DNA from 3 places in the Blautia wexlerae DSM 19850 genome. Region 3 is predicted to be linked to each of the others. Evidence: predicted binding sites of a transcription regulator. Region 3 holds the regulator's gene; each other region holds the start of a gene.
What was found. The regulator Rex, encoded in region 3, represses fermentation and respiration genes when NADH is low (regulators of the CRP and FNR family bind a similar motif). The targets are predictions, from matches to a motif close to ATTGTTAANTANTTAACAAT.
Positions count from the first base shown of each region.

Region 1: a site for Rex is predicted at 1,684-1,703, ahead of gap (type I glyceraldehyde-3-phosphate dehydrogenase). Genes of this name have one in related genera too.
Region 2: a site for Rex is predicted at 1,848-1,867, ahead of NQ550_RS09255 (CoB--CoM heterodisulfide reductase iron-sulfur subunit B family protein). Genes of this name have one in related genera too.

Region 1 covers NZ_CP102267.1:3,048,347-3,052,514, reverse strand. Annotated here, with positions in the region: gene NQ550_RS14155 (amylosucrase) at 1-356, opposite strand, end outside; gene NQ550_RS14150 (histidinol-phosphatase HisJ family protein) at 614-1,432, opposite strand; gene gap (type I glyceraldehyde-3-phosphate dehydrogenase) at 1,752-2,771, shown strand; gene NQ550_RS14140 (phosphoglycerate kinase) at 2,930-4,123, shown strand; gene tpiA (triose-phosphate isomerase) at 4,168-4,168, shown strand, end outside.
Region 2 covers NZ_CP102267.1:1,987,538-1,991,705, reverse strand. Annotated here, with positions in the region: gene NQ550_RS09265 (CoB--CoM heterodisulfide reductase iron-sulfur subunit A family protein) at 1-382, opposite strand, end outside; gene NQ550_RS09260 (4Fe-4S dicluster domain-containing protein) at 389-778, opposite strand; gene NQ550_RS09255 (CoB--CoM heterodisulfide reductase iron-sulfur subunit B family protein) at 775-1,569, opposite strand; gene NQ550_RS09250 (L-lactate dehydrogenase) at 2,166-3,116, opposite strand; gene NQ550_RS09245 (threonine/serine exporter family protein) at 3,344-4,168, opposite strand, start outside.
Region 3 covers NZ_CP102267.1:2,940,828-2,944,995, forward strand. Annotated here, with positions in the region: gene NQ550_RS13670 (bifunctional ADP-dependent NAD(P)H-hydrate dehydratase/NAD(P)H-hydrate epimerase) at 1-1,430, opposite strand, end outside; gene NQ550_RS13675 (redox-sensing transcriptional repressor Rex) at 1,520-2,167, opposite strand; gene NQ550_RS13680 (ABC-F family ATP-binding cassette domain-containing protein) at 2,428-4,168, shown strand, end outside.

The sequences.
Region 1 (4,168 bases), 110 kb from region 3:
TTGGAAGTCTCGACCTTAACAGGTTCTACTTTGGAAGTCTCAACCTTAACAGGTTCTACCTTGGAAGTCTCAACCTTAACAGGTTCTACCTTGGAAGTCTCGACCTTAACAGGTTCCACTTTGGAAGTCTCAACCTTAACAGGTTCTACCTTGGAAGTCTCGACCTTAACAGGTTCTACTTTGGAAGTCTCAACCTTAACAGGTTCCACTTTGGAAGTCTCGACCTTAACAGGTTCTACTTTAGAAGTTTCAACTCTGGCAGGCTCAGTTTTGGAAGTAGTCACTTGTAAAATTTCTGATTCCTGCTTTCTGACTGTTGATGAAGAACGTTTCTTCTGGAGTCTTTTTTTAGCCATAATATTCCTCCCTGGTTTATGAAAAATACAGTAACTGGGCAGTGTCGGGACATATAAAACATAAATATGGAGACACCGGACAGTTACGAATATATACAGAAAGCTGCAATTTCCATATCTGCTGTCAGTTTTTTATCATGATCAGCTATGATGCAGACCAGAGAAACAGTATTTGGAGCAGTTTGGAAATTGGGCTTCTGAAATCATATGTAATATTATATTATAGGAACTGCCATATAGGCAAGTACTGACACGTTTTACAGAGAAATAAATTCCGGTTTACGGTCTTTGAAGATTGTATAGTAACGAAAACCACAGGCTTCCAGTACACTGGCAGCTTTATCAAATGCACAGGCGATTTTATCCGGAGTATGCGCATCTGCTCCGATGGTGATGATCTCTCCGCCAAGTTCTCTATAGCGCCTTATTACGGCAGTACATGGATTGGGTTCTCCAAGACCATAATGATATCCGCCGGTATTAAGTTCGATGCCTTTTCCCATGGAAATCAGTTTCTTCAGAATCTCATCCAGAATATCTTTATACCGTCCGTAAGAATATTCCCGGTTCTTGTTAGGACCATAACGGACAACATAATCAATATGTCCGTAAACGTCAAATCCGTCATATGCGGAAATGTTTTCAAGAATGGATTCAAAATATTCCATATAACATAAAAATTCCTTACGTCCTTCAAAAAATTCCGGGTAATAAGGATCATACCCATGGACAAGATGGGATGAACCGATAACGAAATCAAAAGGTGTCTGAGAGAGAAGTGAGTCAAAATATTCTCCCAGATGCATCTGCAGTCCTAGTTCAATTCCGAAACGTACCTGAATTTTATCCTTATATATATCTGAAAGTTCAGCCAGCTTTTCTTTGTAAGCCGGAATATCCAGAGAAAAATCCAGATTGTCCGGAGTAACAGGGTAATCCGGATCCAGATGTTCCGTAAAAGTAATTCCCTGTAGTCCCGTTTCAACAGCACGATGAATCATAATTTCCATAGGCGTATCCGAGTCAGCAGAAAAAGAAGAGTGCATATGACAATCCCACAATATTTGTCTGTCCATAATTTCAGTCCTTTCTTCTGTAAAAAACAGTACTGTTATATTTGCGTGTGATATATTACAAATGAATACGGTGTCCTCTTAAATGGATATATCTGCACCTGAAATATCACAATTACAGGCCCGGATCAGTGTATTCATAAAGCACTGTATACACAGTATAACATATAATTTACATTTTTTACTTAATTTTTATATGTTTTTTGGAAAATGGTCTTGAATTTTTGTTTAGAATTATGTACAATACATTACAGGTTGATGATTCTTTAACAAACAAAGGATTACCATAATTAACCACTTAATTCATAGGAGGAATTTTATCATGGCAGTAAAAGTTGCAATTAATGGTTTTGGACGTATTGGACGTCTTGCATTCCGTCAGATGTTTGGAGCAGAAGGATTTGAAATCGTAGCAATCAACGATTTAACATCTCCTAAAATGCTTGCTCACTTATTAAAATATGATTCAACACAGGGAAAATATGCTCTTGCAGATACAGTAACAGCAGGAGAAGATTCCATCACAGTTGACGGAAAAGAAATCAAAATTTACGCAAAAGCTAACGCTGCTGAACTTCCATGGGGAGAAATCGGTGTAGACGTAGTTCTTGAGTGTACAGGATTCTATACATCTAAAGACAAAGCTCAGGCTCATATCGATGCAGGTGCTAAACACGTTATCATTTCCGCTCCGGCTGGAAACGATCTTAAGACAATCGTTTACAATGTAAACCATGAAACTCTTACAAAAGAAGATCACATCATCTCCGCAGCTTCCTGTACAACAAACTGCTTAGCTCCAATGGCTAAAGCATTAAATGATCTTGCTGCAATCAAATCCGGTATCATGTGCACAATCCACGCTTACACAGGCGATCAGATGACACTTGACGGACCACAGAGAAAAGGTGATTTAAGAAGATCTCGTGCAGCTGCAGTTAACATCGTTCCTAACAGCACAGGTGCTGCTAAAGCTATCGGTCTTGTTATTCCAGAACTGAACGGTAAACTTATCGGATCTGCTCAGCGTGTTCCTACCCCAACAGGTTCTACAACAATCTTAACAGCAGTTGTTGAAGGAAACGTAACAAAAGAACAGATCAACGCAGCTATGAAAGCAGCTTCTAATGAATCCTTCGGATACAACGAAGATGAAATCGTATCCAGCGATATTGTTGGTATGAGATTTGGTTCTCTGTTCGATGCTACTCAGACAATGGTTCTTCCACTTGAGAATGGCACAACAGAAGTACAGGTAGTTTCCTGGTATGACAACGAGAACTCCTACACAAGCCAGATGGTTCGTACAATCAAACACTTTGGTAAATTACTGAACGCTTAATTTTCAGTAAGTGTAAAGGAATAGACTCCAACGAAGGGTCCGGTCTGATTTGGACCGGACCTTTTTCGCGTGGTCTGGAATAACAGCAGGAAATCAATAAGTTACTGTTTACAGATATGCAGTAACTGTTAAAGAATATTATTAAGGAGGCACCACAAATGCTGAATAAAAAATCTGTTGATGATATCAATGTAAAAGGCAAAAAAGTTCTTGTAAGATGTGACTTCAATGTTCCTCTTCAGGATGGAAAGATCACAGATGAGAACCGTCTGGTTGCAGCTCTTCCTACAATCAAGAAGCTGATCGCTGACGGCGGAAAGGTTATTCTCTGCTCCCACCTTGGAAAACCGAAGGGAGAGCCGAAACCGGAATTATCTCTTGCACCGGTTGCAAAACGTCTTTCCGAATTATTAGGACAGGAAGTTAAGTTTGCAGCAGATCCTGAAGTAGTAGGACCTAATGCAAAAGCAGCAGTAGCTGAGATGAAAGACGGAGATGTTATCTTACTTGAGAACACACGTTATCGCGCAGAAGAAACAAAGAACGGAGACGAATTCAGCAAAGAACTTGCTTCTCTTTGTGATGTATTTGTTAATGATGCATTTGGTACAGCTCACAGAGCACACTGCTCTAATGTTGGTGTGACCAAATATGTTGATACAGCAGTTGTTGGTTACTTAATGCAGAAGGAAATCGATTTCCTTGGAAATGCAGTGAACAATCCTGAGAGACCGTTTGTTGCTATCCTTGGCGGAGCTAAGGTTTCCAGCAAGATTTCTGTAATCAATAACCTTCTTGATAAAGTAGATACTCTTATCATTGGTGGTGGTATGTCTTACACATTCTCAAAAGCTATGGGTGGACATATTGGAACATCTCTTTGTGAGGATGATTATCTTCAGTATGCATTGGACATGATGAAGAAAGCAGAAGACAAAGGTGTGAAACTTCTTCTTCCGTTAGATAACAGAATCGGTGATAACTTCTCTAATGACTGTAATATCCAGGTTGTTAAACGTGGTGAGATTCCGGACGGATGGGAAGGAATGGATATCGGACCGGAAACAGAGAAGCTTTTCGGTGACGCAGTAAAAGATGCTAAGACAGTTGTATGGAACGGACCGATGGGCTGCTTCGAAATGCCAAACTTCGCTCATGGTACAGAAGCTGTTGCAAAAGCACTTGCTGAAACAGATGCCACAACTATTATCGGTGGTGGTGATTCTGCAGCTGCAGTTAACATCCTTGGTTATGGCGACAAGATGACACACATCTCCACAGGTGGCGGTGCATCTCTTGAATTCCTGGAAGGAAAAGAACTCCCGGGTGTTGCAGCAGCAAACGATAAATAAGAATATAATAACATCCCACAGGGATACTAAGGAGATAAATCATCA
Region 2 (4,168 bases), 950 kb from region 3:
AGTTTACTTTTGCGATTGCTGCCCTGGCAAGGATCACGGCCTTCTTTGTAGCCTCTTCCATATCCTTGTGGATCCAGGAACAATGCTCACGGATATTTGCAATCTCCACCATGTATGGATTCAGGCCAGCTCTTTCAGCTGCTTTTCTGAATGTTGCCTCATGCATACGTGGAGAGCATGAACAGACAACAACGCCTGTCAGGTTTTTCTCTTTAATGGCTTCCTGAATTTTAGCCTGGCCTGCTTCTGAGCACATGTACTGGTAGTCTTCTGCATGAACGACACCCGGCTCTTTGGCAGCTAATTCAACAACTTTTTTTACATCTACCGTAGCGGCGATATTACTTCCGCAATGACAGACAAATACACCAATTCTCTGCACGCTGGCTTACCTCCTGTATCTTCTGAATGCACTTACCAGAAGCTGCTGTGGCAGTTCCGGATCAAGAAGCTGTGGTATCTCATCTGCTTTCAGATAATCGCCGCCTTTTTCACGGACAACTAACTGTCTTGCTGCATCGATGATCTTTCCCGGTTTTACATCTCTTGGACAACGCTCTACACAGGCGAAGCAGGAAAGGCATTTCCAGAGAGACTTTGAATTGACAAGTGCTTCGATATCTTCATTTACAACATAGGATACAAACTGATGTGGCTTGATATCCATTTCATTGAAAGATGGGCAGGTAGCAGAACATTTTCCACATTTCATACATTTCAGCGGATTGGTTCCGGAGATCTCTTTGATCTTTTCTGCTGCTGAATGCTGGTTTCTCATTTTGCCACCTCCTCTTTTACTCCGAGGGCTTCTGCAAGGAGCTCTGTGAAATAATATACAGGCAGTTCGCTGGAAGCGTTTTTATTTAAATTATATTTACACAATGGACAGGCTGTGATCAACATATCTGCGCCAAAGCCTTTCGCACTGTCTTCGATTTTCTGACACATGTTCTGAGACATATCTTTTTCTTTCAGAGAAATGTAACCGCCGCAGCATTCATTTCTGTATGGATAGATTACCGGTTCTGCCCCAAGTGCACGGATGAAATCTTCCATGATTGTCGGATTCTCAGGATCATCGAAAGCCATGATCTTACCCGGACGTAATAAGAGACATCCGTAATATGCTCCGATCTTCTTTCCTGTAAGCGGGTTTACTACTTTCTCTTTCAGCTTGTCAAAGCCAACTCTGTCGCGAAGCACTTCCAGATAATGGAGTACTGTTGTCTCGCCAGCATAAGGCTCGTCAAGCTGCATGTAATTATTTGCTCTGGTGCGGATATCTTCCACATTCTTCATGTCGTCATTGACACGTTTGATCACGTGATGACAGGCAGAACAGATTGTCACCAGATCCTGGCCTTTTTCTTTGGCCTGATTAAGAGCACGTACGGAAGAAAGTTTCGTAGCGATCTCGTCAGTTCCCAGAGGATAAACACCTCCGCAGCACTGCCAGTCTTCGATCTCTTCCAGTTCAAACCCAAGTGCTCTGGCGCTGGCTCTGGCATATTCGTCCAGATCTTTCGCCTTGTTTCTCAGGGTACAACCCGGATAATAACTGTACTTCATACTTAACATTATCCTTTCTTAGTTGTTCAGATAAATTCATGTTGCTCAAATAATGATATCAGGGTCCAAAAGCAATTTGCCCCGATATATAGCGCCCGTAAATAACAGCCGCTAGTCCTTGTCTTTTTTTTAACAATATATGGACAAAAATATAAATCAAGTCTAATACAATTACTTTTTATATCTTTGTTGAGACATAGAAAATAAAAGAGTTCGCACACCCTTCCTCCGCAATTAAAGGAGTGTATCAGCTCGATTTCCGAAAAATATTATATCATATTGACAACATTTTAACAAGAGGTTTTTGATAATTTTTTTATCACGCATCATTGCTCAATTCTTCTGATCTAAATTAATCTTTTTCAGGCAGATAAAATCTTCCGCTTTTCTATTTACTCACAATCATAGTATCTTTCAAAAAATTAATAAAAATATTATTTATATATTTTTTTGCTTTTGATATATGTAAGCCAAAATTCGTCTGTTTCCGCTTACAGTACAGAATTTTGGCTAATAATTAAAAAGGAGTAAACAGTAATATGGATTCAGAAGAACAGGCTGTACCTGTACTTCTGAATGTTTTGTCTGATATATTATTAATTAAGGTCAATCTGAGCAATAATTTCTTTCAGTGCATCTGCACTCTTCTTAAGCTGTTCGATCTCAGCTTTTGTCATTCTCATTGGAACTTTGCCCTGTACACCATTTGGTCCTACCAGAGTTAATGTACTCAGGCATACATCATCGATTCCGTACTCTCCATGCATCATAGTAGATACTGTAGAGATAGACTCTGAAGAAGATACAAGAAGGCTGCAAAGTTTGCATACAGAAGAGGATACTGCATAGAAAGTTGCACCTTTCTTGGAAATGATCTCACCGCCAGATTTCTGTACATACTGAAGCATTGCTTCTTTATCAATCGGTTCAATATCCTTACCGAGTTTCTTCTCAAGGTCGTAATATTCATCCACACTTACACCTGAAATATAGGCACCAGACCACGGAATAAAGGATGTATCTCCATGCTCACCGAATACATAGGCATGGATATTACTCTGTGCAATCTGGAAATGTTCGGATAATCCGCAGCGCAGACGTGCAGAGTCAAGAATTGTACCGGAACCAAGGATCTGGTTTTCTGGAAGTCCGGAAATCTTTGTAAATACATAAGTCATGATATCAACCGGATTGCTTACGATCAGATAAAGGGCATTTGGAGCTGCCTTTACGATCTCCGGTGTGATAGATTTGAGGATATTTACATTTGTCTGTGTAAGTTCAAGTCTTGTCTGTCCTGGTTTACGGGCAATACCGGATGTGATGATAACGATGTCAGAATCCCTAGCATCTTCGTAGTCTCCGGCAATGATAGAGATAGGATCTCTGAAGCAGGTTCCCTGGATAATATCCAGAACTTCACCTTCTGCTTTCTTTTTGTTGATATCGATCAGAACAATTTCAGATGCGATATCCTGGCTTGATAAAGTGTACGCGATGGTAGATCCGACGCTGCCGGCTCCAATGATAGTAATTTTACTGCTCATAATCTTAATACTCCTTTTCTCCTAACAAAATTGACGTCTTAATGATAACACATTGTCAAAAAATTGACAAGAGCTTTTGTACAGAAACCTGAACAATTTTTTCGTTTAAATATTTGTTTGGAAGCATAAAATTGTTTGTTAGTTTGATATAATTTTCACATTTTCCTATTGGAGTAGATACTTGCAATTTAAGCAGTGGTTGGGGATTTCCCTGATTTTTGATTCGGTTAAGTACAGTATCTGAAAGCTTTATCTGTCAGAATACGTGCAAAGATTAGTCCTAATGGCAACGCTGCAATGATAAGGATCGCAGACGCAAACCAGGATGCAGCTACTGATAATGACATAATACCAAGATTATAAAATCCTCTGTATAAATATAATCCCGGAACCATGATAACGATTGAGGGAACTGTTACAGATATCCTTGGATATCCGACTTTATTCTTCAGCAGGGACGCCAGAAGTCCCGCAGTAAGTGCACCAATAAATGCGGCTGCAGCAGGAGGAATATTTGCAAGGTCTACCAGTTCCAGTCTCAGAGTATTGGCAACTGCTCCTATCCCGGCTGCTGCGACTGCCAGACGAACCGGGCTGTTAAACATGATAGAGAATCCAAACACTCCGCAGAAACTTGCAAGAAGCCTGAATAAGATCCACTGCTCTGTTGACAGTGAAAGTTTTATAAAATCTACAGGTTTCAAATGCAGGATCAGTGCCATGATCCATGCTGACATAGTAGCTACCAGAATAACGATCAAAGCATAAGTCAGACGTTCTATTCCTGAACGCATATCCAGTTTTGCAAGGTCAATACCACTGGTAATAAACGGAAATCCCGGTATGATAAAGAGCATTGCACAGATATATCCCGCTTCGTGCTGAACAGAAATACCAAATAATATTTCTCCAAGTTTGAGCAGACCTGCATATGCAAAACATGCCAGAGATACAGAAGACACAATACATAAGAACAATGTAAAATGGTGTTTGGTCAGTTTGCAGCGGAGATAATTTCCAATTCCTGCCCCGACAAATGCACAGAACATCTC
Region 3 (4,168 bases):
GCAGCCAGATCACCTGCCAGCCCATGCACATATACACCAAGTGCAGCCAGCATAACAGGAGAAAATTTCTTTTCTGCTGCCAGGTACATACACTGTATACCGGCAAGCACACCACTTAACACATCTCCACTTCCCGCTGTAGCCATTCCTGCATTACCCGAAATGTTCAAATACATATCTCCAAAAGCATCTGCCACCACAGTACAGGCATCCTTCAGAACGCAAACCGCTCCAGACTCCTTTGCATAATCAGCTGCAGTCTGTGCCAGACAATCCTGGATCTTACCGATTTCTTTTCCGCACAGACGACTCATCTCACCAATATGAGGTGTCAGGATCACATGTTCCCCGATAAAACACTTCCAGTTGTCATGGACTGACAGAAGATTCAGGCCATCTGCATCCAGAATTACTGTTTTTTTACACTCAGCTGCCTTCGCCAGGAACCACTGAGCTCTTTCCCTGCTCTGCGCTCCAGTTCCAAGACCCGGTCCTATCACAAGCACATCACACCAGTCAAGCATTGCCTGGTTTTTTTTCTCATCAAAATCACAGGTGATCATGGCTTCCGGCAACAGTGTCTGCAACGGAATCCTGTTGGCCTCCACGGTCTGAATTCTCACCATTCCCGCAGAGCTTTTCAGAGCAGCTGCTGCACTCAGATATGCAGCTCCGCACATTCCTTCGCTGCCAGCTATAAGAAGAACCTTACCGAAGGTTCCTTTATTTCCATAGGGAACTCTCTCCGGAAGCATTTTCAAATCTTCACGTTCCAGATGATGCATACAGATTTTCTTTCCGGGTATGGAATAGATTCCGATATCCGTAACAACGATCTCACCGCCATACATGCGTCCGGGATAAAAACACAGCCCTCTTTTGCGAAAAGCAAAGGTAACCGTAAGATCTGCCCGGAATGCAATCCCCTTCTCAAATCCGGTATCTGAGTCAATCCCGGATGGAATATCCACAGCTACTTTATACGCAGATGCCCGGTTCATTGTACTGATAAGCTCTGCATATTTTCCCTCTACAGGTCTGCTCAGTCCAACCCCAAAGATGGCATCTACTATAGTAGTATATTCATCCAGATCCAGGTTATGCACCCGGGGCACCTGATAATATTCTGCTGTTTTAAGCTGTCCGGCAGTTTCAGCAGTCATTTTCTCTTCCTTACCCGCAATATAATACCAGGTTCTGACTCCTCTCAACTGAAGCAGTCTGGCAATCGCCAATCCGTCTCCGCCATTGTTGCCGGTTCCGCAGACCACAAGGATTTTCTCTTTTTCTTTATTCTTTAATCTCTGTACAATCTCCTCAACCGTCTTTAATGCCGCCCTCTCCATAAGTACCGGAGACGATATCCCGGCTTTCTGAATCGTATTATGATCCAGTTCTTTCATCTCAACAGCAGTTACAATCTCTCTCATCTGTTCACCTCCTGTTTACAATAACACATTTACATACAAGAGAAAAGCTGTGATCAGATGACCACAGCCTTGTGTTTCACAGTTATCCCTTACATACCTTCATGTTCCTTTCTGTACTCACTCAGGTTATAGGACAAAGTCATAAGACTCTCTGAAAGATGTACGTTCTCTACCATTACATCCTCCGGGGCATCCAGATCAATATGTGCAAAATTCCAGATTGCCTTAATTCCATTATCAATTAAAATCTTTGCCATCTCTTTGGCTTTGTTTTTAGGAAGAGTCAGGATCGCGATCTCAACCTCATTCTCCTTCAGAAACAAAGGAAGATCGCTCAACATCTGAATCTCAATTCCACGAACTGCAATCCCCTCAAGTACAGGATTGACGTCAAAAATACCAACCAGCTTAAATCCGCGCTTTTCAAAATCCACATAATTGGCCAATGCCTGTCCCAGATTACCGGCACCCAGAATAATCATCGGATGTACAGTATCCAGCCCAAGGATCTTACCGATTTCTGTATACAAATAGCGTACATTATAGCCGTAACCCTGCTGACCAAAACCACCGAAATTATTTAAGTCCTGACGAATCTGGGAAGCCGTCACATGCATCTTCTTGCTAAGATCATTTGAAGATATACGCTCTACATTCTCCTCCATCAATTCACCGAGGTAGCGGTAGTACCGCGGCAGACGCTTGATTACCGCTTTCGAAATTTCCTTAGCTTCCACAAATTTTCCCTCCTTAGCTTATCTATGTCAATTATACCCAGATGTTATTTTATTGTCAAATTAAATTTGTACTTTTTGACCAAATATTTCTGTATTTTTTTATCAATTTCATTCTGAAAAATTCCCCGGAATATCATATTTTCTTCCATGCATCCATCCGGTGCTTTCTTTTCTCTGGACAAAATCTCTTAAAATGCTTTCAAAAACAGGCATTTTCGATTATAATAGTACGCGGACAAATTACAAACGGAGGAATTCCTATGATTTTATCATGTCAGAATATCTGTAAATCCTTTGGCGAAAAAATCATTCTCAAGGATGCCAGTTTCCATATAGAAGACCGCGAAAAGGCAGCTCTCATCGGCAATAACGGTGCAGGCAAGACGACTCTGCTGCGAATCATTATGCATGAGCTCTCCCCGGATTCAGGAAACGTGGTACTTGCCAAAGATAAAAATATCGGCTACCTTGCCCAGTATCAGGACATTCATGGCCATCATACCATTTACGAAGAACTGATTTCCACCAAACAGCACATTATTGATATGGAGAACCGTCTGCGCTCTCTGGAACAGGAAATGAAAACCACCACCGGAGATGCTCTGGACAGCCTGATGAATACTTACACAAGACTGAGTCACCAGTTTGAACTGGAAAATGGTTACGCTTACAAAAGTGAGATCATGGGTGTATTAAAAGGTCTTGGTTTCACAGAAGAAGATTTCGAACGCCAGATAGAAACTCTTTCAGGCGGCCAGAAAACCCGCGTAGCTCTGGGTAAACTGCTTCTTGCCAGCCCTGACATTCTTCTTCTGGATGAGCCTACCAACCATCTGGATATGGAGAGTATTTCCTGGCTGGAAACCTATCTTCTGAATTACCCGGGTGCTGTATTTATCGTATCCCACGACCGTTACTTTCTTGACAAAGTCGTAACAAAAGTTGTGGAAATCGAAGCAGGAAATATGCGTATGTACAGTGGCAACTATTCTGCCTATGCCCTGAAAAAAGCCCAGCTGCGTGACGCCCAGTACAAAGCCTACCTGAACCAGCAGCGGGATATCAAACATCAGGAAGCAGTCATTGCCAAGCTGAAATCCTTTAACCGCGAGAAATCCATCAAACGTGCGGAAAGCCGCGAGAAAATGCTGGATAAAGTCCAGCGCATTGATAAACCACAGGAGATTCAGAATCAGATGCGCATTTCCCTGGAACCAAGATTTGTCAGCGGAAATGATGTCCTTACTGTGGAAAGTCTTTCCAAATCTTTTCCCGGACAGACACTTTTCAGTGACATCTCCTTTGAGATCAAACGTGGAGAACGTGTAGCCCTGATTGGCAATAACGGCACAGGCAAAACCACCATGTTAAAGATCATCAATGGGCTGATTGATGCAGACAGCGGCAGATTTACTCTTGGTTCCAAGGTACAGATTGGCTACTATGACCAGGAACACCATGTTCTTCATATGGAGAAAACTATTTTTGAGGAAATCTCAGATGCTTATCCCACACTTACGGAAACAGAAATTCGAAATATGCTGGCAGCATTCCTTTTCACAGGGGATGATGTATTCAAACTGATCTCCGCTCTGTCCGGCGGAGAAAGAGGTCGTGTTTCCCTCGCCAAGCTGATGCTGTCCGAAGCAAACTTTCTGATCCTCGATGAGCCCACCAACCATCTGGATATCGCTTCAAAAGAGATTCTTGAAGAGGCATTGAACAGTTACACTGGAACAGTATTCTATGTTTCCCACGACCGTTACTTCATCAACCAGACAGCTACCCGGATCCTGGATCTGACCAATCAGGCAATTGTAAATTATATCGGAGATTACGACTATTATCTGGAGAAAAAAGAAGAGCTGACGGAAAAATATGCTCCGGCTGCCGCTCAGGCTGTGACAGAAGCAAAGCAGGCTTCTGATAACAAGCTTTCCTGGCAACAGCAGAAAGAAGAACAGGCCCGCCAGCGAAAACGAGAGAATGAACTAAAAAAAG